Regions from separate parts of the Ensifer sp. EB106-03-01-XG145 genome, predicted to be linked through region 3. Evidence: riboswitches for the same ligand, from Rfam matches in the RefSeq annotation. Region 3 holds a riboswitch; each other region holds the start of a gene.
What was found. A riboswitch is a leader RNA that binds a small molecule or an ion and turns the genes downstream of it on or off. The one in region 3 is predicted to bind thiamine pyrophosphate.
Positions count from the first base shown of each region.

Region 1: another riboswitch for thiamine pyrophosphate. It lies ahead of thiO (glycine oxidase ThiO); the one in region 3 lies ahead of thiB (thiamine ABC transporter substrate binding subunit).
Region 2: another riboswitch for thiamine pyrophosphate. It lies ahead of thiC (phosphomethylpyrimidine synthase ThiC); the one in region 3 lies ahead of thiB (thiamine ABC transporter substrate binding subunit).

Region 1 covers NZ_JBYTEC010000002.1:232,726-240,556, forward strand. The annotation lists gene AC3WWH_RS09655 (AAA family ATPase) at 1-1,730, opposite strand, end outside; gene AC3WWH_RS09660 (amidohydrolase family protein) at 1,902-3,587, shown strand; gene AC3WWH_RS09665 (thiamine phosphate synthase) at 3,629-4,234, opposite strand; gene AC3WWH_RS09670 (thiazole synthase) at 4,231-5,004, opposite strand; gene thiS (sulfur carrier protein ThiS) at 5,008-5,205, opposite strand; gene thiO (glycine oxidase ThiO) at 5,202-6,173, opposite strand; TPP riboswitch at 6,334-6,454, opposite strand; gene bioB (biotin synthase BioB) at 6,867-7,831, shown strand, end outside.
Region 2 covers NZ_JBYTEC010000002.1:371,160-378,990, reverse strand. The annotation lists gene AC3WWH_RS10345 (dicarboxylate/amino acid:cation symporter) at 1-97, opposite strand, end outside; gene AC3WWH_RS10340 (sensor histidine kinase) at 326-2,194, shown strand; gene AC3WWH_RS10335 (sigma-54-dependent transcriptional regulator) at 2,198-3,562, shown strand; TPP riboswitch at 3,658-3,786, shown strand; gene thiC (phosphomethylpyrimidine synthase ThiC) at 3,877-5,697, shown strand; gene AC3WWH_RS10325 (hypothetical protein) at 5,911-6,459, shown strand; gene AC3WWH_RS10320 (Zn-dependent hydrolase) at 6,684-7,831, opposite strand, start outside.
Region 3 covers NZ_JBYTEC010000003.1:210,496-218,326, reverse strand. The annotation lists gene AC3WWH_RS11670 (M48 family metalloprotease) at 132-1,643, opposite strand; gene thiQ (thiamine ABC transporter ATP-binding protein) at 1,946-2,665, opposite strand; gene thiP (thiamine/thiamine pyrophosphate ABC transporter permease ThiP) at 2,662-4,266, opposite strand; gene thiB (thiamine ABC transporter substrate binding subunit) at 4,298-5,326, opposite strand; TPP riboswitch at 5,376-5,494, opposite strand; gene AC3WWH_RS11650 (GNAT family N-acetyltransferase) at 5,640-6,125, shown strand; gene AC3WWH_RS11645 (thiamine diphosphokinase) at 6,210-6,860, shown strand; gene AC3WWH_RS11640 (ABC-F family ATP-binding cassette domain-containing protein) at 6,864-7,831, shown strand, end outside.

The sequences.
Region 1 (7,831 bases), on a different contig from region 3:
CGCAGCCGGTGCGACCGCCCGTCGCCTGACATCGCCCGGGTCTCGACCGTGTCGGTCAAGGTGAGGTTGATGGCATCGTTCAGCAACGGCGCCAGATGTGCGAGTTCCGGTCGGTGGGCGAAGAACTGCATCACCTGATCCGAGGCTTCGGCGCCGCGCAGGTCGCCGATACCAAGCAGGTCGCGGATCACTCCGCGCCAGGCAAAATAGGGCACGTCGCTTTCGATATCGTCGGCATTGCCGACCAGAACCTGGCTTCCACGGTCACGGCAGGTTTCGACGAAGGAACGAAGCAGCGCCGATTTGCCGACGCCGGAATCACCCTTAACGATCATCACGCCGGTGGCCTGTCCATTGCCTGCGCGCTCCACATACGCGTTGAGTGCTGCAAGTTCGGCCGCCCGGTTGAAGAGAACGGGGGACTTGGTGTCGATGGTCGCGACGGTCTCGGCAATTGGCGCAAAGGCGACCACGCCGCCGCGCATGCCGGGCACGGCAAGTGTCCAGGGACCGGAAAAAGCAATCTGGCCGGCAGTCTCCTTCGCCGTTGCCTGGTCGACGAGAATGCGGCCTGCGGCAACGCTCGCCAGCCGGGAGGCCATGTTCACGGCGGCTCCAACGACAGTGTAGTCGGCACGATGGATCGTCCCGAGCGCGCCGCAGAAACTCTCGCCGGTCGAGATGCCGGCCGACAGGCCGAGATCCGGCTCGTCGAGTTCGTTCGACAGGCGAAGGGCGGCGATGATCGCCCGGCGCGCATTGTCGGCATGTTTTTTGCCGGGCAGGCCGAAAACGGCGAAGACTTCGAGCCCGCCGGAATGGAGCGCTGTGTGCAGGATCTCTCCACCGGTGCGGCCGACGACGGCAATCGATCGTGCTACGAGCTTGTTCAACCGATCGAGATCCGTATCGAGATCGCGCCCGACGATATGCACGAAAAGCGCGGTCACGATCCTGAGGTCTGCGAGCCATTGTGAAAGCGGTGAGAGCAGGCGGCTGCGCAGCGAAAGCGGTAGATAGGCTTCAAGCCGGTCGGTTGCGGAGCCCGGCTGAGTGCGGGGCGCTTCCTTCGTGGTCGAGCAGGGCTCGATGCTTTCGAGGCGTGTGGTCCCTTCCCGGTTCAGCCCGCCCTTGGCGCGCCTGCCGATCAGCTGCCACGCGGCATCGGACACGAGAATTTCTCCGGCGTCGCTCAGTTGGCCGCCATGATCGGCCTGGGCCAGGCAGTCGCCTCCGACGATCAGCCAACGCTGGTCCGCACGCGGCAGCAGATGCAGCAGCGTAATGGCGCCGGCACCGACGGCGATGCGCAGTTGAAGCGCGTCTTCGGGATTGCCCGGCCCGCCGATTTGCTCGCGGATACGTTCTGCACAATAACAGCTGCGCCAGGCCGTCTGTTCGAGCTCATCCGGGGATGGTGCCCGCCAGCCGGCAATCAGGCTGTCGCCGGCGAAACTCAAGACCGTGCCGCCATGCTCCTCGATATGGTTGATGAGCTCGCCCATGAAGGCGTTCAGAAGCAGGCTGACGCGTTCGGCGCCGGCAGCGCGGTCGCTTTCGGACCATTTGGCGGTCAAACGCGTAAAGCCGGAAATGTCGGCGAAAAGCAGCGAGCCGAGAAAGTCTTCCCGAGCGGGGGCAGCCGATTCCGTTGCTGCCGGGGAGGACCATTGGACCAGGGCTCCGGACAGGTAACGTTGGAACTCATATTTGCCGGCGCCACCAACCACGCAAAATTCTCCCCAAGATTTTAGAGTAACACGCCTCCTGTCTGACTGAAAGTCGACTCACGCTGATCTACGGGACCCCAGTAACGGCAAGTAAATATCTGTTTCGCGCGGCTTTCGGACGGAGTAATGTTTGCCCGATTGTTCGAGGGGGTCTCGCAACAGGAGGGGACAATGGAGGTCGACTGGGCTGGTCCGGTTGCCGCCGTGACGCGCCGCGATGTCTTGCGGCTGGTTTCGGCGGGCGTGCTTGCAAATGTGCTTGCCGGATGCCGGCATCTGCCTTTGCCCGGCGCCTGCAGTCTCAATCATCCGATCATCGACGTCCATTGCCATTTCTTCAACGCGGCGGATGTGCCGGTGGATGGCCTGGTTCGCTACGTGGCGCTGCGGGAGAAGATGCCGGAGAAAAGGCTCTCCGCGAACGCTGAGGAGGCGAAGGGGCTGGAAAATGCCCTGGTGGTCTTTCTCGTGACAGCGCTTGGCGATGTCGCGCCCAAAGCCAAACATGAACTTGCTGTTCTGAAAAAAGGCGCTCGGCGCCTTTCCGACGCCGAGCTCGCGCGGCGCAAGGACGAGCAATTGCGCGTCGCGGTAAGGGATCTGATCGCGCGCGCAGGCGAGCAACGATCGACGTTTTCGAGGCGCAGTCTTGGCGAATCCCCTGACTATGACGGTTTGCTGCGCCAGCTCGGCGGAACTCCCGATCTGCCCCAGACATTCCAGCGGCGTTCGGGCGGCGGCGTGAGTGAAGCGGATGTCGATACCGTCGCCACCGCCGCAAAGGCGCACGACCAGATCGGAACCTATCTTTCCTTCGTCCGGCTGATGCAGGACTACCGGGAAAACCTGGCGGAAGCCTATGTCAAGATCTTCGCTTCCAAATGTCGGCTCTCTCTGATCACGCCGAGCATCCTGGACTTCGATAAATCGCTTCACGGGACATCATCGCCACAGCGCGACCAGATCGACGTCATGGACGAGGTCCAGCAGATCGTCACCAGGAAGCACGGCATCCGCATGCACAGCTTCGTCGGCTTCGATCCGCATCGGGAAGCGCAAAGGCCGGGTTCATCGCTGGCAAACGTCCAGTACGCGATCATGGAAAAGGGCTTCATCGGTGTCAAAATCTACCCGCCGATGGGCTTCAAGGCATGGGGCAATGCGGATCCGGCGATCGATGGCGCGCTGAAGCGGCTCTACGCCTGGTGTCGCGACAACGATGTGCCGATCATGGCCCATGCGGAAAACAGCATCGGGGCCGGCTGCGGCTACGGCAATCTTGCAAGCCCCGCCTATTGGAAGAAGCTGCTCGACACGAACCAGTACGATAAGCTGCGGATCAATCTCGCGCATTTCGGCGCCTTCGACGAAATCCTGCGCCCGGGGGCGCCGACAGGCGTGATGGTCTCCTGTGCCCAGGACAAGTTTTCCGGGCCGCCGACCTGGGAAGAGATCATCGGCAGGACGATCGATCACGAGCGTCGCCCGAACCTGTTTGCGGATCTGAGCTATCTCAGCGAACTGGTCAGCAGCGACGACAAGAATCTTCACACGAAGATCCGGCAGCTGTTGGACGAATGGCTTGATGATTACGACCCGGACGCCCGCCATCTCATGTTCGGCACCGACTGGTCGATGATGGCGCTGGAGAAGGACTACAACGCCTATGTTTCGAGAATAGTCGAGCAACTGACGCTCGCCAGCGTCAGCGACGAGCACCAGCAGAATATCCTCTGGAGGAACGCTTCCCGCTTTCTCGGTCTCGACCGGCCCGGCAAAACGCGCGACCGGCTTACCGCCTATTGCGACAAGCACGGCCTGGGTTCGGCCTGGCTTTCAGAACTGGCGATTGCCTGAGGCAGAGCCACGGCGTCAGGTGATCCCGCTGTTTTCCTCGATCAGCGCCACGTCGCCGTGCGTGCAATCCACTCCCGCGTCCGCCCCTCTGGATCGCCATTCAGCGTGATATCGGTGACGACCGCGGCGCTGTCGACGCCATGCTCGAAGACGCCGGCAATCCGGTCGATATTGAGGCCGCCGATCGCAACGAGCGGCAGCGGCGTGACGCGCTCCCGCCAGGCGGAGAGGCGCGGCAGCCCCTGCGGATCCCATTTCATCTGCTTGAGGATCGTCGGATAGATCGGTCCGAGCGCGACATAGTCGGGCTTGGCGGCAAGCGCCGTCTCCAGCTCCCTCTCGTCGTGGGTGCTGAGGCCGAGCTTCAGGCCGGAAGCGCGGATTGCGGCAAGATCCGCATCCGCGAGATCCTCCTGGCCGAGATGGACGAAATCGCAGCCCTCGTCGATTGCGAGGCGCCAGTAATCGTTGACGACGAGCTGGCACCCATGACGGTCACAGATCGCCTTGGCCGCGCGGATCTCATCACGAAGCTCTGCTTCCGGACGGTCCTTGACGCGAAGCTGCACCAGTTTCACGCCGAGCGGCACCAGCCGCCCGATCCATTGGGCACTATCGACGATGAGGTAGAAGGGGTCGAGTTTCACGCGAACACCGCCTTTCCGATGACGGGCGTGGAGGGAACGGCAAAATCGCGCGGTTCGAGCATGCCCGCCTCGAAGGCGTCGAGTCCGGCGTCGATTGCCCGGGCGAAGGCGGAGGCCATGAGGGCCGGTTTCGTTGCCCCGGCGACGGCGGTGTTGAGCAGAACCGCGTCGAAGCCGAGTTCCATCACTGTCGTTGCGTGTGAGGGCCGGCCGATGCCGGCATCGACGATCAGCGGCATATCCGGAAAATGGGCCCGCATGGCGCGCAGCGCCGGGATGTTCTGTGGCCCCATGGCGCTGCCGATCGGCGCGCACCAGGGCATCAGCACCTTGCATCCGGCCTCGACGAGGTGCTCGCCGACCACGAGGTCGTCGGTCGTGTAGGGGAAGACCTCGAAGCCTTCGGCGCAAAGGATGCGTGCTGCTTCGACCAGCCCGAAGACATCGGGCTGAAGCGTATCCTGATGGCCGATGACTTCGAGCTTGATCCAGTTGGTGCCGAAGACCTCGCGCGCCATCTTGGCGGTCAGCACCGCCTCCGACACCGAGTGGCAGCCGGCGGTGTTGGGCAGCACGTGCACGCCGAGCGACCGGATCAGGTCGAAGAAAGCGCCGCCCTGACGGCCGCCGGCGGTTTCGCGGCGCAGCGACACCGTGACAATCTCGGTCGCCGACGAACGAACCGCGTCTTCGAGCGCGGCAGGCGAGGGGTAGCGGGCGGTGCCCAGAAGCAGGCGGGAACGCAGTTCCTGTCCATAAAGCGTCAGCACGTCTCAGCCTCCTTTCATCGGCGAGAGAATTTCGATCCGGTCGCGATCGCTCAGGGAATGGGCCGAGCGGTCGGCTCGGTGCACCAGCTCGCCGTTGACGGCGGTGGCAAGCCAATCCCCTTCGAAGTCGAGTGCGGCCAGGAGTTCGGCAAGGGTCGTGACTGTGAGGTCGTGATCCTCGCCGTTGACGGTCAATTTCATGCGGCGTCTCCCTTCAGGTTCTGGGCAAGGGCAAGGTTCGCCGCTTCCTCGGCCAAGGCCGGTGAAAGCAGGAAGCCGTGGCGATAGAGCCCGTTGAGCGTGATGGTGTTTCCGGCGCGCATGACGCGCGGCAGATTGTCGGCAAAGGCCGGCCGGACGCCGGTGCCGGTTTCGAGAAGGCGCGCCTCGCCGAAGGCGGGGTGAAGCGCATAGGCAGCGTTCAGCAATTCCATCAGCGAACGGGCGGCAATCGGACCGCCATCGTCGGTTTCGATCATGGTCGCGCCGCACATGAACAGACCATTGCCGCGCGGTACGATGTAGAGCGGGATGCGCGGGTGGATGAGACGGACTGGCCGCGACAATTCCACCTCGCCGGTCTGCAGATAGAGCATCTCGCCGCGCACGCCGCGCAGGCCGGCGATGGGGCCGATCCGCGAAGCGCCGCTACAGTCGGCGATCAGATCGCTGTCGCTGCTATTATCCGCCTCGCCGATGAAGGCGACGCCGTTCTCGACGAGCTTTTGCCGCAGCAAGACAAGCGCCCGGCGCGGGTCGAGATGCGCCTCGCCGGGGAAGAACAACGCCTCTCGGAAGCGACCGGCAAGCGCCGGCTCCAGTCTCGCGATCGCTTCTCCGTCGAGCCATCCGAAGCCGGACGTGCGCGAAGCGAAGCGTTTGAGTTCGCCGACGTCTCGCGGCGGAGCGACGACGAGGGTGCCGTTGCGTGACACTTCGCCCGGAAGCGCACGGTCCCACCAGTCGATGGCGCCGATGCCGCGCGTCAGCACCGTTTCCTCGGCGCTCTCGCGTTCGCACCAGGGCGCCAGCATGCCGCCGGCAAACCACGACGCCGCCCCGCCGAAGTCCGGCTGCCGCTCGGCAACGGCCACCTCGACGCCACGGCCGATCAGCTCATGTGCCAAGGTCAGCCCGACGACGCCGGCGCCTTTGATCAGGACGCGCATGGTCAATGCGCCCAGCTACGGCGAGCCGAACGTCGGTCTGAAGGAAGCAGAATCGCGATGAAGATACGCATTGCCGAGGCTCCATTGTTGGAGACCCAGTTCGGACCGGAAGAGAGGGAAGGACGCCTTGCCGAGATCTGCTCGCGCGAACGCGAATGCGGCAGCGATGTCTGCACCGTCCCTACGCCAGTATGAACTGGATCAGGTTCAACGGGTCACTGCGCCGCGGAAGTCGCCTAGCAGAATCTCAGCCCCTTGTCGGGACACCCCTGGTGAATGCTTCAAACTGAGCGGCTGGAGCGGATTTTGTCAAGGGCTGCCGGCGTGTACCTCGCGTGCGGTTCTTTGGCTGAAAATTATCTATAAAAATTGGAAAGGCATGTGTTCTTGCGGCTCGGTGGTGTCGGTAGCGGGCATCGGTCGGGAGATCTGCGGATGGTGCGAGGCGCAAGGTCCGAAAATCTGGGCATTTGGCGGCTGCTCTCATTGCCATCAGCTGATGCCGCCAAGGCGGAGAGTTGCGGCATTTGCCCTTCTCGCCGCATCCGTTGAATCGTATGAAAGCACGCTATAATTGAAGTAGTAGAGTGCGCTCTCCTTTTGGGTGGTTGCTTGATGCGGTGCTCGTGAAAATTATAGATAATAATGGATTCTATCTATTTTGCTTTGCCGCAAACAGGGAAGTGAACGAACATGCTGGATACAAACAGATCGACCGAGCCGACCTCGGGAGCCACCAAACCCGCCAAAACCGGTTGGAATCTGGCCGACGCGCAAAAAATCTATAATTTGTCGTTCAACGACCTTCTGTATCGTGCGCAGTCCGTTCACCGCGCCCAGTTCGACCCCAATGCCATCCAGATGAGCCGCCTGCTCTCGATCAAGACCGGCGGCTGTGCCGAAGACTGCGGCTATTGCAGCCAGTCGGCGCACTACCCGACGGGGCTGAAAGCGTCGAAACTGATGGAAGTCGAACAGGTTCTTGCAGAGGCACGCAAAGCGAGGGATGGCGGCGCGACGCGCTATTGCATGGGCGCCGCCTGGCGCAGCCCGAAGGAGCGCGACATGGAGGCGATCGTCGCCATGGTCCGCGGCGTCCGGTCGCTCGGCATAGAGACCTGCATGACGCTTGGCATGCTGACGCCGGAACAATCCGGGCGGCTCGCAGATGCCGGGCTCGACTACTACAACCACAATGTCGATACGTCGGAGCGCTTCTACGGCGAGATCATCACCACCCGCAGCTTTGCCGACCGGCTGGAAACGTTGGCAAACGTCCGCGAGGCCGGCATCAAGGTCTGCGCCGGCGGCATTCTCGGCATGGGCGAGACGGCTGACGATCGGATCTCGATGCTGGTGACGCTCGCCAATCTGCCGGTGCCCCCCGAAAGCGTGCCGATCAACATGCTGATTCCGATCCCAGGCTCGAAGCTTGCCGATGCGGCGCCCGTCGATCCGATCGATTTCGTCCGCACCATCGCACTCGCCCGCATACTCATGCCCGCGTCTCACGTCCGCCTTTCAGCCGGCCGCACCGACATGAGCGACGAGATGCAGGCACTCTGTTTCTTCGCCGGCGCCAATTCGATCTTCGTCGGCGAAACGCTGCTGACCGCCGACAACCCCGGCGAGGATCACGATGCGGCACTCTTCCGCCG
Region 2 (7,831 bases), on a different contig from region 3:
GCAGGATGCCCGCGGCAATCGCCGCCAGCACCTGGACATAGAGATGACGATAGAAAGGTGTCTTGCCGCGCGGTTCCGCGGATTGGTCGATAATCATGATATCCTCCACTGGACCCAGTCCGGCGTCATGCCGGGCCTCCCGGGTCAATTTCCGATGCGCGACAGCTCGGGCTGTCATGAGGATGTCATTTGCAACGGGCGTGCCAATTCTCTGCGGCGAGAGCCAAGCCCTTGAATCGACGTGGATGTTTCGTTCATACGGTTCGACACGCACAAAGAGTTGAGCGGATTTCCGCACAGGCCACCTGGAAGTCTGAGCGAAAAAATGCACAATCGCGCCATGTTCAATGCCCCATTCGCCCCCCTCAATCTGGCAGATCTCGACCGGTCGATGCGCCGCAGCTGGCTGGTGTTCGCCGGCTTCGCCGTGGTCCTGCTTGTCGCCGCCCTCCTGCTTGCCGGCGAGTATGGACGCAGCCAGGCGCTCGAAACGGTCGACGCCCAGAGCCGGATCGATGCCAATCTGAAGGCGTCGCTGTTGCGCGCCGTGCTCGAACGCCAACGCTCGACGCCGCTGGTGCTGGCCGACGACGTCGAGGTGAAGGCCGCGCTTTCGACTCACAACAATCAGGCACTGCAGCGGCTGAACGAGAAACTGCAGGCACTTGCCGCCAACACGGACGCCGCCGTCATTTATGTGATCGGCACCGACGGCGTTGCGGTTGCCGCCAGCAATTGGCGTGAGCCGACGAGCTTCGTCGGCAACGACTACGCCTTCCGCGAATATTTCCGCATGGCGATGCGGGACGGCAAGGCGGAGCATTTCGCCATGGGTACGGTCAGCAAACGGCCGGGCCTTTACATCTCGCGTCGGGTCCAGGGGCAGGACGGCCCGATCGGCGTCGTCGTCGCCAAGCTCGAGTTCGACGATGTGGAAGCGGAGTGGCTCGCTTCCGGCAAGCCTGTCTATGTCACCGACCGGCGCGGCATCGTGCTCATCACCAGTTTCCCGTCCTGGCGCTTCATGACCACCAGAACCATTCCGCGCGACCGGGTGGCCGCGATCCGCGACAGCCTGCAATTCGGCGATGCCTCGCTGCTGCCGCTGCCGTTCCGCGACATCGAGCCGACGAGCGACGGCTCCAGCGAGTTGCGGGCGCTATTGCCCGGCGACAGCGAGCGGCGGTTCCTGCGGGTCGAAACCATGGTTCCGACCACGAACTGGCGGCTGGAGCAACTGGCGCCATTGGATGGTGCGGTCTCGGCGGCAACCCGCGAGGCCCGGCTGATTGCGCTGGCCGTGGTCGTGCCGCTGCTCGCGTTTGCAGCCTTTCTCCTGCGTCGCCGCCAGGCCCTGACCTTGGTTGCGACCAGGGAGCGTGCTGCACGCGATGAACTGGAGCGCCGCGTGGCGGAGCGCACCCATGACTTAAGCCTTGCGCGCGATCATCTCGAAACGGAGATTGCCGACCACAGGCGCACCGGCGAGAAGCTGCAGGCGGTGCAGCAGGAACTGGTTCAGGCAAACCGGCTGGCGATCCTCGGCCAGGTGGCCGCCGGCGTCGCCCACGAGATCAACCAGCCGGTCGCCACGATCCGCGCCTATGCCGACAATGCCCGCACCTTCCTCGACCGGGGGCAGCAGCAAACGGCGGTGGAGAACCTCGCCAGCATCGCGGAACTGACCGAAAGGGTCGGCACGATCACAGACGAGCTCCGCAGCTTCGCCCGCAAGGGCCGCTTCGTCGCCGAGCCGACGCCGATGCGCGAGGTAATCGAGGGCGCTTTGATGCTGCTTCGCAGCCGCTTTGCCGGCCGCATGGATGCAATCATCATCGACCTGCCGGAAAACGGGCTCAGCGTTTACGGCAGCCGCATCCGTCTTGAACAGGTCCTGATCAATCTGCTGCAGAATGCCTTGGAGGCGCTCGGCGAGCGCAGCGATGCCGAGATCCGCGTGCGCTGTGAGGAAGGTCCCTCCGACACCGTCTTGCTTGTCGTTGCCGACAACGGCCCCGGCATCCCACAGCATATCCGCGAGGACCTGTTCACCCCCTTCAACACCTCGAAGGACGAAGGGCTCGGCCTTGGACTCGCCATCTCCCAGGAGATCGTCGCCGACTATGGCGGCGAGATATCAGTCGAAACCAGCGACAAGGGCACCGTCTTCACGGTTCGCCTGAAGAGGGCCTGAGCGATGCAGCCATCCGTCTGCCTCATCGACGACGACAACGATCTGCGCAAGGCGATGAAGCAGACGCTGGAGCTCGCCGGTTTCGACGTCACTTCGCTTGCGAGCGCCGCCGAAGCCTTGGAAACCCTCGACGCGAACTTCGATGGCATTGTCGTCAGTGATATCCGCATGCCCGGCATCGACGGGCTGCAGCTCTTTCGCCGGATCGCTACCTTCGACAAGGACCTGCCGGTCATTCTGGTGACCGGCCACGGCGATATCCCGATGGCAGTTCAGGCGCTGCAGGATGGCGTCTACGACTTCATCCCAAAACCCTTTGCCGCCGACCGGCTGGTGCAAAGCGTGCGGCGCGCGCTGGAAAAGCGACGGCTCGTCATGGAGAACCGCGCGCTGAAACGGGCGGCCGAAACGGCCGGCGACAGCCTGCCGCTGATCGGCCAGACGCCGGTCATGGAGCGCTTGCGCCAGACGATCCGGCACATCGCCGACACGGATGTGGACGTGCTCGTCGCCGGTGAAACCGGCAGCGGCAAGGAGGTGGTCGCGACACTGCTCCACAACTGGAGCCGGCGCCGCAACGGCAATTTCGTGGCGCTGAACTGCGGCGCGCTACCGGAAACGGTGATCGAAAGCGAACTCTTCGGTCACGAACAGGGTGCTTTCACCGGCGCCCTGAAGAAGCGCATTGGTCGGATCGAGCATGCGAGCGGCGGCACGCTCTTCCTCGACGAGATCGAAGCGATGCCGCCGGCGACCCAGGTCAAGATGCTGCGCGTACTCGAAGCCCGCGAGATCACGCCACTCGGCACCAATCAGGTGCGCCCCGTCGATATCAGGGTCATCGCGGCTGCCAAGATCGATCTCGGCGATCCGGCGCAGCGCGGGGACTTTCGTGAAGATCTCTACTTCAGATTGAACGTCGTGATCCTGTCGATCCCGCCGCTGCGCGAGCGCCGCGATGATATCCCGCTGCTCTTTTCGCACTTCCTGACGCGGGCGGCGGAGCGCTTCAAGCGCGACGTGCCTCACGTCTCGCCGGCAGTGCAGCAACACCTGATGACCCATGCTTGGCCCGGCAATGTGCGCGAACTCTCACATTTTGCCGAACGCGTGGCGCTCGGCGTCGAAGGCCCGCTGGGACAGCCGGTTGCGCCAGCAGAACAGCCGGGTTTCGCGCTACCGGAACGGCTCGAACGCTACGAGGCAGAGATCCTGAAGGAAGTGCTTCGCGCCCAGCGCGGCGACGTCAAGGCGACGATCGAGGCGCTCGGTATTCCGCGCAAGACATTCTACGACAAGCTCCAGCGCCACGGCATCAACCGAGCCGACTATGCGGAGCGCGGCGTTCCGGAAAAATCCGGCAGCTAACTCTCGTCAGCGGCCAAAATACACCCAAAAATTGCATCTTCGTCGACGTGCGAATTCGCGCTTGACGACCCGTGCCGTTCGATGGCTATCTCTTGGGCATTCACCAGGGGGGTCCCGCAAGGGGCTGAGATTCTGCTGGATGGCCGGCTTACCGGCTGTGGCGCAGTGACCCGTTGAACCTGATCCAGTTCATACTGGCGTAGGGACGGTGCAGATATCGAAGCCAGGATTCCGTGCGTCCAGCACCTGGCGGAGCGTCTTTCATCCTTCCGGCATCAGAACTGGGTCTCCAATCGCAAACTTGGAGCCTCGTCATGAATATTGCCACAAAGCCCACCCCTCTCACGGTCACCCAAGGCCCGCTTCCCGCCTCCCGCAAGGTCCACAAATCAGGCATCCTCCACCCGGATATCCGCGTGCCGATGCGCGAGATCGCGCTGCACCCGACCTCCGGCGAGCCGCCGGTTACCGTCTACGATTCCTCCGGCGCCTATACCGCCGACGATGCGGAGATCAGCATCGAGGCGGGGCTGCCGCGACTCCGTCGCAACTGGATCGTCGGGCGCGGCGACGTGGAAACCTACGAGGGGCGCATCGTCCGTCCTGAAGACAACGGTTTTGCCAGCGGCGACCGGCTGACGCCGACCTTCCCGTTCCAGCACGCGCCGCTCAAGGCGACTGGCGGCAAGGCGGTAACGCAGCTTGCCTACGCCCGCGCCGGCATCATCACGCCGGAGATGGAGTTCGTGGCGATCCGCGAGAACCTCGGCCGCGATGCGGCACGCGCGATAGCTCGCGACGGCGAAAGCTTCGGCGCCCATATCCCCGACCATGTGACACCGGAGTTCGTGCGCCAGGAAATCGCCAGCGGCAGAGCGATCCTGCCCGCCAACATCAACCATCCGGAATCCGAGCCGATGATCATCGGGCGGAACTTCCTGGTGAAAATCAACGCCAATATCGGCAACTCCGCTGTCACCTCGTCGATGGCCGAGGAGGTCGAGAAGATGGTCTGGGCGACGCGCTGGGGCGCCGATACGGTTATGGACCTTTCGACCGGACGCAACATCCACAACATCCGCGAATGGCTCATCCGCAATTCACCGGTGCCGATCGGCACCGTGCCGCTCTACCAGGCTCTGGAAAAGGTCAATGGCATTGCCGAGGACCTCAACTGGGAGGTCTATCGCGACACGCTGATCGAGCAGGCCGAACAGGGCGTCGATTATTTCACCATCCATGCTGGCGTACGCCTGCACTACATCCCGCTCACCGTCGATCGCGTCACCGGCATCGTCTCCCGCGGCGGCTCGATCATGGCCAAGTGGTGTCTGCATCACCACAAGGAAAGCTTCCTCTACGAGCATTTCGAGGAGATCTGCGACATCTGCCGCGCCTATGACGTCTCCTTCTCGCTCGGCGACGGCCTGCGCCCCGGCTCGATCGCCGACGCCAACGACGCCGCGCAATTCGCCGAACTGGAGACGCTCGGCGAACTTACGAAGATCGCCTGGGCCAAGGATTGTCAGGTGATGATCGAAGGCCCCGGCCACGTGCCGATGCACAAGATCAAGGAGAACATGGACAAGCAGCTTGCCGTCTGCGGCGAGGCGCCGTTCTACACGCTCGGCCCGCTGACGACCGACATCGCACCGGGCTACGATCACATCACCTCCGGCATCGGCGCTGCGATGATCGGCTGGTTCGGCACCGCCATGCTCTGCTACGTCACGCCGAAGGAACACCTGGGCCTGCCCGACCGCAACGACGTCAAGGTCGGCGTCATCACCTACAAGATCGCCGCCCACGCCGCCGATCTCGCCAAGGGCCACCCGGCCGCACAGGTGCGCGACGACGCGCTGTCGCGCGCCCGCTTCGAGTTCCGCTGGGAGGACCAGTTCAACCTCTCCCTCGACCCGGAGACGGCCCGCAACTTCCACGACGAGACGCTGCCGAAGGAGGCGCACAAGGTCGCGCATTTCTGCTCGATGTGCGGCCCGAAGTTCTGCTCGATGCGGATCTCGCACGACATCCGCGCCGAGGCACAGAAGGAGGGGCTGGAGGCAATGGCCGCGAAATACCGCGAGGGTGGCGACCTCTATATGCCGGTCGCTGAGGTCGAAGCTCAGAGTTAAAGCGCACACGTCGGGAGGGACGCCTCGTAGTCCCTTCCGACGGCAAGGCGGATGCTGGGCCCTGGGGGAATAGCTTGCTCCCTTATCGGTTGAACGATATGTAAGGTTCACGCAAAAGTCGCCGCCGGCGGACCCGTCATTCACGCCAAGCTGCTGTCCTCTGCGGCGCTCTTGCAGGACGACGAAAATAACGCCGTTTACGAGGAGAATGACTTGAGGACACGCCTGCTGAGACTGACGGCCCTGTCGATAGGCGGCCTTGTGGCACTCGCTGGAGTTCTGCCACGCCTTAACGACAGCGGGAGTTTTGCCACGGGTTTTTCCTGGATTTCCGCCGCCCATGCGGACGACGATGTCGGCGTCGGGAATGGTGAAAATGGCACTGATGGCAGCGACCAAGGTGGCGAAAACGTCGGGAGCGGCGGAAGCAACGGCACAGAGGGTGGTGGCGATGGGGGTGGCGGCGATGGGGGGGGTGGCGGCGATGGGGGTGGTGGCGATTGGGGCACCGGTGACGGCAGCGGCGTAGGCGGCGTTCCCGGCGGTACCGGCGCAGGCGGCGGAGGTGCTGCCGTCATCGACAGCGATAGCCACAGCGAGCCCCACTCATCCTTGCGCGACTCACGGGATTACGGACCAAGCGGCAAGGTCTGGCACGGCGGCAGCAATTTCCTTAACCTTTTCCGCCAGACGCCGGAAAGGCGCTTCGAACGGAGCCAGCCTGAATCGTCTGCCCGGCAGAAGACCGTTGACACGAAATGAGAGCCTTGAAGACAGGTCAACTTCGTCGCAACGGAGGGGGACCTACGCCATTTCTCGAAGCCGGACTCCGGATGTGCGTGTAGGAACGGGTTCTGACCCGCGAGAACCAGCTCAGCCGGCGTCAGAGCTTTACATTCGAGAAATGTCTATCCCGATCACGACCTGCCGGAGTGTGGTGGCGGAGTTACGGATACAGAGCATCGTCTTTCTCGCCGCGCGTATTCCTAACTGCCTTTCCAGCCGCTGCAAGCAATCCGCTCGACGACATCGAGCAGCACATTCGCCCCGGCAACCAGATCATCCGCCTCCGTGTGTTCGCGCGGATTGTGGCTGATGCCATCGCGACTCGGCACGAAGATCATCGCCGTCGGCGCGATGCGTGCGATCATCTGCGCATCGTGGCCGGCGCCCGAAGTCATGCGCCGGCTCTTGAGGCCGCGCGCCTTCGCCGAAGCCTCGATCGTGGCGACAATGCCCAGATCGAAGGCGACCGGCTGGAAACGCGCAAGGCGCTCGACCGATATCTCGACACCCTCTTCAGCGGCGACACGCAGGAGGAAATCCGCAAGCGCCGCTTCGAGCCCCTGTAGCCGATCCTCATCCGGGTCGCGCAAGTCGACGGTGAAGGTTGCGCGCGACGGGATGACGTTGATCGCATCCGGCTCAAACCGCATGGTGCCAATGGTCGCGACGCTCGGAGCGTTCGAGCGGGTTATATGATCGCGCAGGAAAAGGCCGATGCGGGCGGCCGCAAGCCCGGCGTCACAGCGCATCGCCATCGGCGTCGTGCCGGCGTGATTGGCGACACCGTCGATGGTGATACGCTGCCAGGAGATGCCCTGCAGGCTCTCAACGGCACCGATTGCGAAACCTTCCCGCTCCAGCACCGGCCCCTGCTCGATATGCAGCTCGACATAGGCATGAGGCTTGAGGAAGCCCGGCTCGGCGTCGCCGGCATAACCGATCCGTTCGAGCTCCTCGCCCAGCATCGTGCCATCGGTACCGACGGTGGAGAGCGCCGCCTCGACCGAAAGACCGCCGACATGGACCAGCGAGCCCAGCATGTCCGGTGCGTAGCGCACGCCCTCCTCGTTGGTGAAGGCGGCAACGACGATCGGTCGGGCCGGCGCCACGCCGCGCTCTCTTAACGTCTCGATCACTTCGAGCGCGGCAAGCACGCCGTAGCAGCCGTCATAGATGCCGGCATTGATGACCGTATCGATATGCGAGCCGAGCATGATGGGCTCCACGTCAGCGTTGCTCTCGCCGCACCAGATGCCGAAGATGTTGCCAATGCGGTCGACAGCGACGTCGAGCCCGGCAGCCTCTAGCCAGGCGACGAGGCGATCGCGGCCAGCCTTGTCGTTGTCCG
Region 3 (7,831 bases):
TGTAGGCCTCAGGGGTATAGTCGTACGGGCTTGGACCTCAATCCGAGGCACTGCCCTGTGTTCGAACATCGAGGTCTGGCGCAGCAGCGAAGGCCGGAGCCTTCAGCAGCATATGCGCCTTGGTGCCGTGCTTACTCGGAAACGATCTTGACCTTGTCGCCCGGCTTCACTGTCGAGGTGACCTGCATCGCATTGATCACCCGGAACAGGTCCAGCTTGCGATCCGTCCCCATCATGCGGGCGGAAAGCGTTGCGATCGTCTCGCCGGGCCTTACCGTTACGACGCGGATGCGCAGAGGCTTCAGCGATTGGGCCTCGCCCTGCGTCATGCGGCGGAACGAGCTGCGCAGCTGGTTCGCTGTCGGCTCGAGCGCGTTCGAACCCTTGGGAACGGCGGTCAGGAAGCGGTAGATGCGGGTGTCGATGCGGATGACCGTGACATCGAAATCCCAGCGATCGGCCGAGGCACGCGCGGTCGCGGCTTCCAGACCGTTGATGTTGATCGGCCTGATCGTGTCGGGCTGCAGGCCGGTGACCCAGCCGCTGGCGATATAGTCGGTCAGGCTGCGACCGCCCGTATCCGCCACGCCGTCGAAGCGCACAGCGATGTCACCGGGTCCGGTCGCAAGGACCGCTTCTGCCTTGTTGTCGATCTGGAAGCCGGTCGGCACGTCGAAACGGATTCCGAGCTGGCCGTGCAGGAAGGTCTGGCCGCGGACATAGCCTTCCTGGGGGCTGTCGCCGTAGAGCAGGCCGTCGATACCGGCGAGGTAATAGTCCCGGCCGCGATCGCCGCTGGTGCCTTCCGGCCCGAAGGCGCGGGCATGCCTGCGCGCAAGGTCCACACGCTGCGGTGCATTCGGGTGGCTCGACAGGAAGTCGAGGCTCTGGTCGGATTCCGGATCGACGGCGGTGAAGCGGCTATAGGCTGCCATCGAGTCCAGGAAGCGTGCGGCGGCGTAAGGATCGTAGCCGGCTTCGCCGAGCATGCGCACACCGATGACGTCGGCCTGGAGCTCCTGGTTGCGCGAGAAGGCCGCAAGCCGCAGTTTGCCGCGGGCGAGCGCCTGCTTGCCGGCGAGATCGGACGACAGCACCTCGGAGACCACGCGGCTGGCGATGACTTCCGCTTCCTCGCGTTGCTGACGTTCGATGCCGTGGTTGGCGGTGACGTGCGCCATCTCGTGCGAGAGCACGGCGGCGACTTCGGAGGCATCATTGGCAAGGGCCAGCAGGCCGCGGGTGACATAGAGATAGCCGCCCGGCAGCGCAAAGGCGTTGATCGCCGGCGAATTGAGGATGGTGATGCGGTAGGACTGTTGCGGGTTCTCCGAGACGGCGGTCAACGCTCCGGCGATGCGGGCGACCAGCCGTTCGGTCTTCGCGTCCTTGTATTCGCCGCCGTAGCTTGCGACGATGCGCGGATGTTCGCGTGCGCCCATCTTCGCGCGCGGATCGTTCTTCTGGACCTCGTCGACAATCTGCGGATTGGACGAGGGCGAAACTGTCGGCTCGTAGGATTGCTCGATCACCGACTGGCATGCGGAGAGAAGCGTGGTCGCGAGCAGCGCAACCACAACGCGTGCACGCAGCCGTCCGCGCTTCGGCGGGAACCGGTCGTGTGTGACTGTATGCCTCTCCATGCCTCAGCCCGTTTCCCGTCTGCCGCTCCACCCGCATGCAGCGGGGCGATGGAACGACAGCGTTGAAAGTCCTACTTTTTCAGTCCGGCAGCGTTGCTCCGCCGCGACTGTTCAGCCCTGGTCTTGCTGTATCTGATTTCAGCGCCACCTGCCTAGTTTGTCTCGGTAGAAATAGTTGCCCCGTGGTATCACGGCAACGGATGCGCGAATATTCGCGCGCCCGGCCAGATATTTCGCGCGTCGCACGGCGCCGCGGTCAAATTGTGGCAATCGCTGAGGGCGAGGAGAAACCGGCCCCACCTTCACGCGTTGCCAAGAAAGCGGTCGATTGCCGCATTGTCGCGCCGCTCCAGGAAGCGGTCGAGTGTATCGTGTGCAATGATACGCCCCTGGTCGAGAAAAAGCACGCTATCGGCCAGCGCCTTCACGTCTTCGGGATGGTGCGTGATCATGAGGATCGTGTTGTTTTCTTCCGCGTGCAGCTCGCCAAGAAGCGTGCGCATGCCGGTGCGCATGCCGGGATCGAGGGCAGCAAAAGGTTCATCCAGCAACAGGAGGGGGCGGTGCCGCACAAGTGCGCGGGCAAGCGCGACCCGCTGGCGTTCGCCGCCGGAAAGCGTAGGCGGCAGCCTTCGTCCGAAGCCTTCAAGTCCAACGCGGCGAAGCGCGTCCTCGATCCTCTTCCGATCTTCGTCCGTCAGGCGAAGTGCCGGGTCGATACCGAGGCCGACATTGGTAGCGACATCGAGATGGGCGAAGAGATTGTTGTCCTGGAAGATCATCGAGACCGGGCGCTCCGAAGGTGCCTGGTTGGCAGCGTTCTGGCCGAGGACACGGATCTCGCCGTGGTCGGCATCTTCAAAGCCTGCGATGAGGTGAAAGAGCGTCGACTTGCCGGAACCGGAGGCGCCGGCAACGGCGACGATGCCACCGGCAGCAATTGTGCAATCGAAGCGCAGCGTGGTCGTTTCGAAACGAACCTCGACATTGCGCAGTTCTATGGCAGCGTTGGGTTCGGTCATGCTTTGCGTCCTTCCCGCCGGCGGACGTCTTCCGCCGTGCCGAGGATGGTGAAGATCAGGCAGAGAAGCCCGAGGAAGAGGGCAAGGCCGGCCGCATCGGCGGTGCGGTAGCTGCCCATGCGGCTATAGAGCAGCCAGGGAAGCGTCACCATGTCCTGCGAGCCGAACAGGGCGACGGCGCCGAGATCGCCGAGCGATAGTGCCATGGCGAAGGAGAGCGCCATCAGCAGCGGCCTTCGGAGCGCGGGAAGGTCGATCCATCGCAGGCGATGAAAACCGCGGATGCCGAGGCTCGCGGTCAGCCGCTCGGAACGCGCCGCGTGCGTCGCCATGGCCGGCGCCAGGATACGGTGGACGAAAGGAAGCGCCATCAGGGCGTTGATCGCCACGACGATGACAGGCGCAAAGCGCGCGACATCGCCGAACGGACGAAGGAGCAGGAACCAGCCGGCGCCGAGCACGACAGGCGGCACCAGCAGGATCAGCGAGGTACTCGCGCCGATCGCACCGGCAAGGCCATGTGCCGGCGCGCCCGCATGGCGTGGCGCGGTGACCGTCGCCGCGGCGCGGATCATCACGGCCGCCATGGCGACGGAGGCGAGTGCCGAGGCGAGCGCGATCGCCGCACTCGTCATCAGTGCCCGGTGCACGCTCGGATCGCGCGCGAGCTTCAGAAGATCGGCCTGCAGGCCGGAGACGACCACCGCAATCAACGGGGCGATGAGGAAGAGCAATGCCAGGATGATCCAGGCGCCATCGTTGAACAGCGCCGCTGTCGTTGTGCCATCGAAGCGTCGAACGGTTCGGCCGCCGGTCATGCCCTCTTCCGGATCCGTTGCCAGACGTCTGAGGATGAGAAGCAGGACGCCGGTCATGGCGATCTGCAGGCCGGACAGCGCGATGGCGCGTGGCGGATCGAAATCGAAGCGCAGCGCCTGATAGATCGCGACCTCGATGGTGCTGGCAGCGGGCCCGCCGCCAAGCGTCAGCACGAGCGTGAAGCTGGTGGCGCAGAGCATGAAGACGAGGCCGGCCGCGCCCGGCAACAGGCCGCGCAGGACGGGCCATTCGATGAAGCGGAAGAGCGCTCGGGAGGGCATGCCGAGATTGGCAGCGCTGCGCCAGTATTCGGCGGGAATGCGCTCGAGGCCGGCCAGGAACAGGCGCGCCGCAAGCGGCATGTTGAAGAAGACATGGGCAAGCAGGATGCCGAACAGGCCATAGATGCTGATCGGTTGCTCGAGGCCGAGCCAGCGCAGGCCGGAATTGAGGAAGCCCTGGCGTCCCCAGATCTCGATCAGCCCGAGTGCGCCGACGAGAACGGGCAGGCCGAGCGGCAGCGCCATCAGCCGCAACAGCCAGATCCGGCCGAAGAAACGCGGCCGCCGCGCCAGCGCCCGCGCCACCGGTATCGCGAAGAGCACGGACAGCAGAGTGGAAAGGCTTGCCTGCAGCAGCGTGAAGCGGGTGACGCGCCAGATATAGGCGTCGAACAGAGTGCCTTCGTCCGTGCCGCCGGTTTGGGCGAGCAAGGCGGCGATCGCCAGGCCGACGAAGAGCAGGAAGGCGCCGAGGCAAATCGCCCCGGCGACAACAGTCATGCGGTTTTCGCGAAGTGCGAACAATCCGGCCTCAGTTCTTGCTCATGGCAGCAAGCCACTCGTCGATCCAGGCCTTGCGGTTCTTCGCGACCTCTTCCGATGGCAGCAGGAAGGTCTTCTCCGGGTTGACCAGCTTGTTGAAGGCGTCCGGCAGCGGCTCCTTGGTTGCTGCGACCGGCATCATCCAGTTGGTTGTCGGAATGATCGATTGGAATTCCGGACCGGTCATGAACGCGAGGAACTGCTTTGCCAGTTCCGGCTCCTTGGCACTCTTGGTCATGCCGGCGACTTCGATCTGGATGTAGTGACCTTCCGAGAAGGTGGCCGCCTGGTAGCGCTCGGTGTTCTCAGCGACCATGTGGTAGGCGGGCGAGGTGGTGTAGGAGAGCACCATCGGCGCTTCGCCCTTGGTGAAGAGGCCATAGGCTTCCGACCAGCCGGGGGTGACGGTCAGAACACGGTCCTTGAGCTTCGCCCAGGCAGCACCCGCCTCGTCGCCATAGACCGCCTTGACCCAAAGCAGCAATCCGAGGCCCGGCGTCGAGGTGCGCGGGTCCTCGATGACGATCTTCTGCGACGCGTCGCCTTCGACCAGTTCCTTGAGGCTCTTCGGCGGTGTCTTCAGCGTCTCGGTGTCGTAGACGACGGCGAAATGGCCGTAGTCATAGGGCAGGAAGGTGTCGTCGGAGAAGTTGCCGGGCACCTTCAGGTCCTTCGCTTCGATGCCATGCGGTGCGAAGAAGCCCGTTGCCTTTGCTTCCGCCACGAGGTTGGTGTCGAGACCGAGCACGATGTCGGCCTTCGAGGCAGCACCCTCGAGCTTTAGGCGCGTCAAGAGTTCGACGCCATCGGCAACACCGACATAGTTGACCTTGCATTCGCAGGTCTTTTCGAAGGCTTCCGCCACCTTGGCGCCCGGCCCCCATTCGGTGATGAAGCTTTCATAGGTGTAGACGGTCAGCGTCTTGTCGGCAGCGGCGGCATAACCGGTGAAAACAAGGCTTGCGCTTGCGGCCAGCGCTAGCCGGCTAAGTATTTTGAGCTGTGATGAATTGGACATGCGAAGCACCTCTCCCAAAGTTCGTTGTTGCACGGGAAAAGGGCGTATCGGTGCGATCGCGTCTAATCCCTCCGCCGGTATGAGCCGGATCAGGTTCCGCGGGTTGGCGTTTTGACGCCTCTCAGCCTCCGGCCGCCATGCGGTCGGGAGGCACCCCGTTAGAGCGGCAAGAGATTTACCGCTGCGGCGGCTCCATGGCAAGCGGTGTTTGGAATGGGCGACGCATGGGGCGAGCCCATTTTCTGTCGGGCGTTTTCGCCAACCGGCAACTGCGCTATGACACCATCACGCTTGGCCGCAAGGAGGAAATCCCATGCCAGATATGCTAGTTCGACTTTATGCCCTTCCGGCAGAGCCCCAGTCGCGGCTTGGTTCAGGCATCAGCATCCGTCGCGCCATGGCGCCGGAACGCCGTCTGGTGGTCTCCTGGATCGAAAAGACGTTTGGCGCCGGCTGGGCAGGCGAAGCGGAAGCTGCCTTCTCCTCGACCCCGACACGCATGCACGTCGCGGTGCGCGACGAAAAGATCGTCGGCTTTGCCTGCCACGACGTGACAGCGCTCGGCTTCTTCGGCCCAACCGGCGTCGATGAAGGTATGCGTGGGCAGGGCATCGGCGAGGCGCTGCTGCTTGCAAGCCTGACGGCGATGCGCGAGGCGGGCTACGGCTATGCGGTCATCGGTGGCGTCGGCCCGGCGAAGTTCTACGAGCGCGTGGCCGGCGCGATCGAAATTCCCGATTCAACACCCGGGATCTATGCCGGCATGCTATTCCCGGAACCGGTGCCGGAAGGACACTGACGGCTTCGGCAAATTGCTGCGATCGCAGCGGTTTGCGGTTTTCTTCGTTTTCCTTCCGCGATCCTTTGCGCTATGGGCATTGCCATGGCTCGATCGACCTTCACCATATTGCTTGGCGGCGCCCTCTCGGTGACCAGCCGGCTGACAGAGCAGCTCAGCGGCAGCCGCTTCGTTGCCGCTGACGGCGGCATGCGCCATGCCCGCTTGCTCGGCGTCGTGCCGGATGTCTGGGTCGGCGATTTCGATTCGACCGAAGACGCCCTGCTGTCCGAGTTCGCCTCCGTTCCACGCGAGCCCTACCCGGCGGCAAAGGCTGCGACGGATGGCGAGATCGCGGTCGAGGCTGCGTTGTCCCGCGGCGCTGATCGGCTGATCTTTGCCGGCGCGCTTGGCGGCAGCCGCAGCGACCATGCCTTCCTGCACCTGCTGCAGGCCGCAGCGCTTGCCGAGCGCGGGCTTTCGGTGCTGATGACCTCGGGCGAGGAAGAAGCCTACCCGCTGCTGGCAGGCACGCTCGATCTCGACCTGCCGAAAGGTTGTCTCTTTTCCGTGCTGGGATTGACCGAGCTGACCGGCCTTTCGATCGTCAATGCGCGCTATCCGCTTGACGATTTCACCCTGCCGTTCGGATCGTCCCGAACCGTTTCCAACGTTGCGGAGGGTCCCCTTCGCTTCAGCCTCAAGAGCGGACGCGCCATCGTGCTTGCCCGCCCCTATGATCTTTCCGGAGCCTGAGCCTTGGCGCCCCCAATTCTGAAACTCGACGATATCTTCTTGACCTTCGGCGGCGCGCCGCTGCTTGCCGGTGCCAATCTGCAAGTGGAACCGGGCGATCGCATCTGCCTTGTCGGGCGCAATGGCTCGGGCAAGTCGACCTTGATGAAGATCGCCGCGGGCCTTTCAGAGGCACAGTCGGGCGAGGTGTTCCGCCATCCCTCAGCGACCATCCGCTATCTGCACCAGGCGCCGGATTTCGACGGCTACGACACGGTGCAGGCCTATGCCGAAGCCGGTCTCGGCCCGAGCGACGATCCCTATCGCGTCGCCTACCTGCTGCAGCATCTGGGCCTGACCGGCGAAGAAGACCCGACGCGCCTTTCGGGCGGTGAGGCGCGCCGTGCGGCATTGGCGCGCGTCATGGCGCCGGAACCTGACATCCTGCTGCTTGACGAACCGACCAACCATCTCGACCTGCCGACGATCGAATGGCTGGAAGATGAGCTTACCCGCAGCCGTTCGGCGCTGGTGCTGATCTCGCACGACCGGCGCTTTCTGGAGAAGGTCTCGACGGCGACCGTCTGGCTCGATCGTGGCCAGTCGCGCCGGCTCGATCGCGGCTTTGCCCATTTCGAGGCCTGGCGCGACGAGGTGCTGGAGGCTGAGGAACTGGAGCAGCACAAGCTCGGCAAGGCGATCGAGCGCGAGGAGCATTGGCTGCGTTATGGCGTGACGGCCCGGCGCAAGCGCAACATGCGCCGTCTCGGCGAGCTGCAGAGCATGCGGGCGGTCTATCGTGGCCACAAGGGGCCGCAGGGGACCGTGCAGGCGACGGCAGCCGATGCCAAGGAATCCGGCAAGCTGGTGATCGAGGCGGAGAAGATCAGCAAGGCCTATGGTGACCGCACCATCGTCGCGCCCTTCTCGATCCGCGTGCATCGCGGCGACCGCATCGGTCTCGTCGGCCCGAACGGTGCGGGCAAGACGAC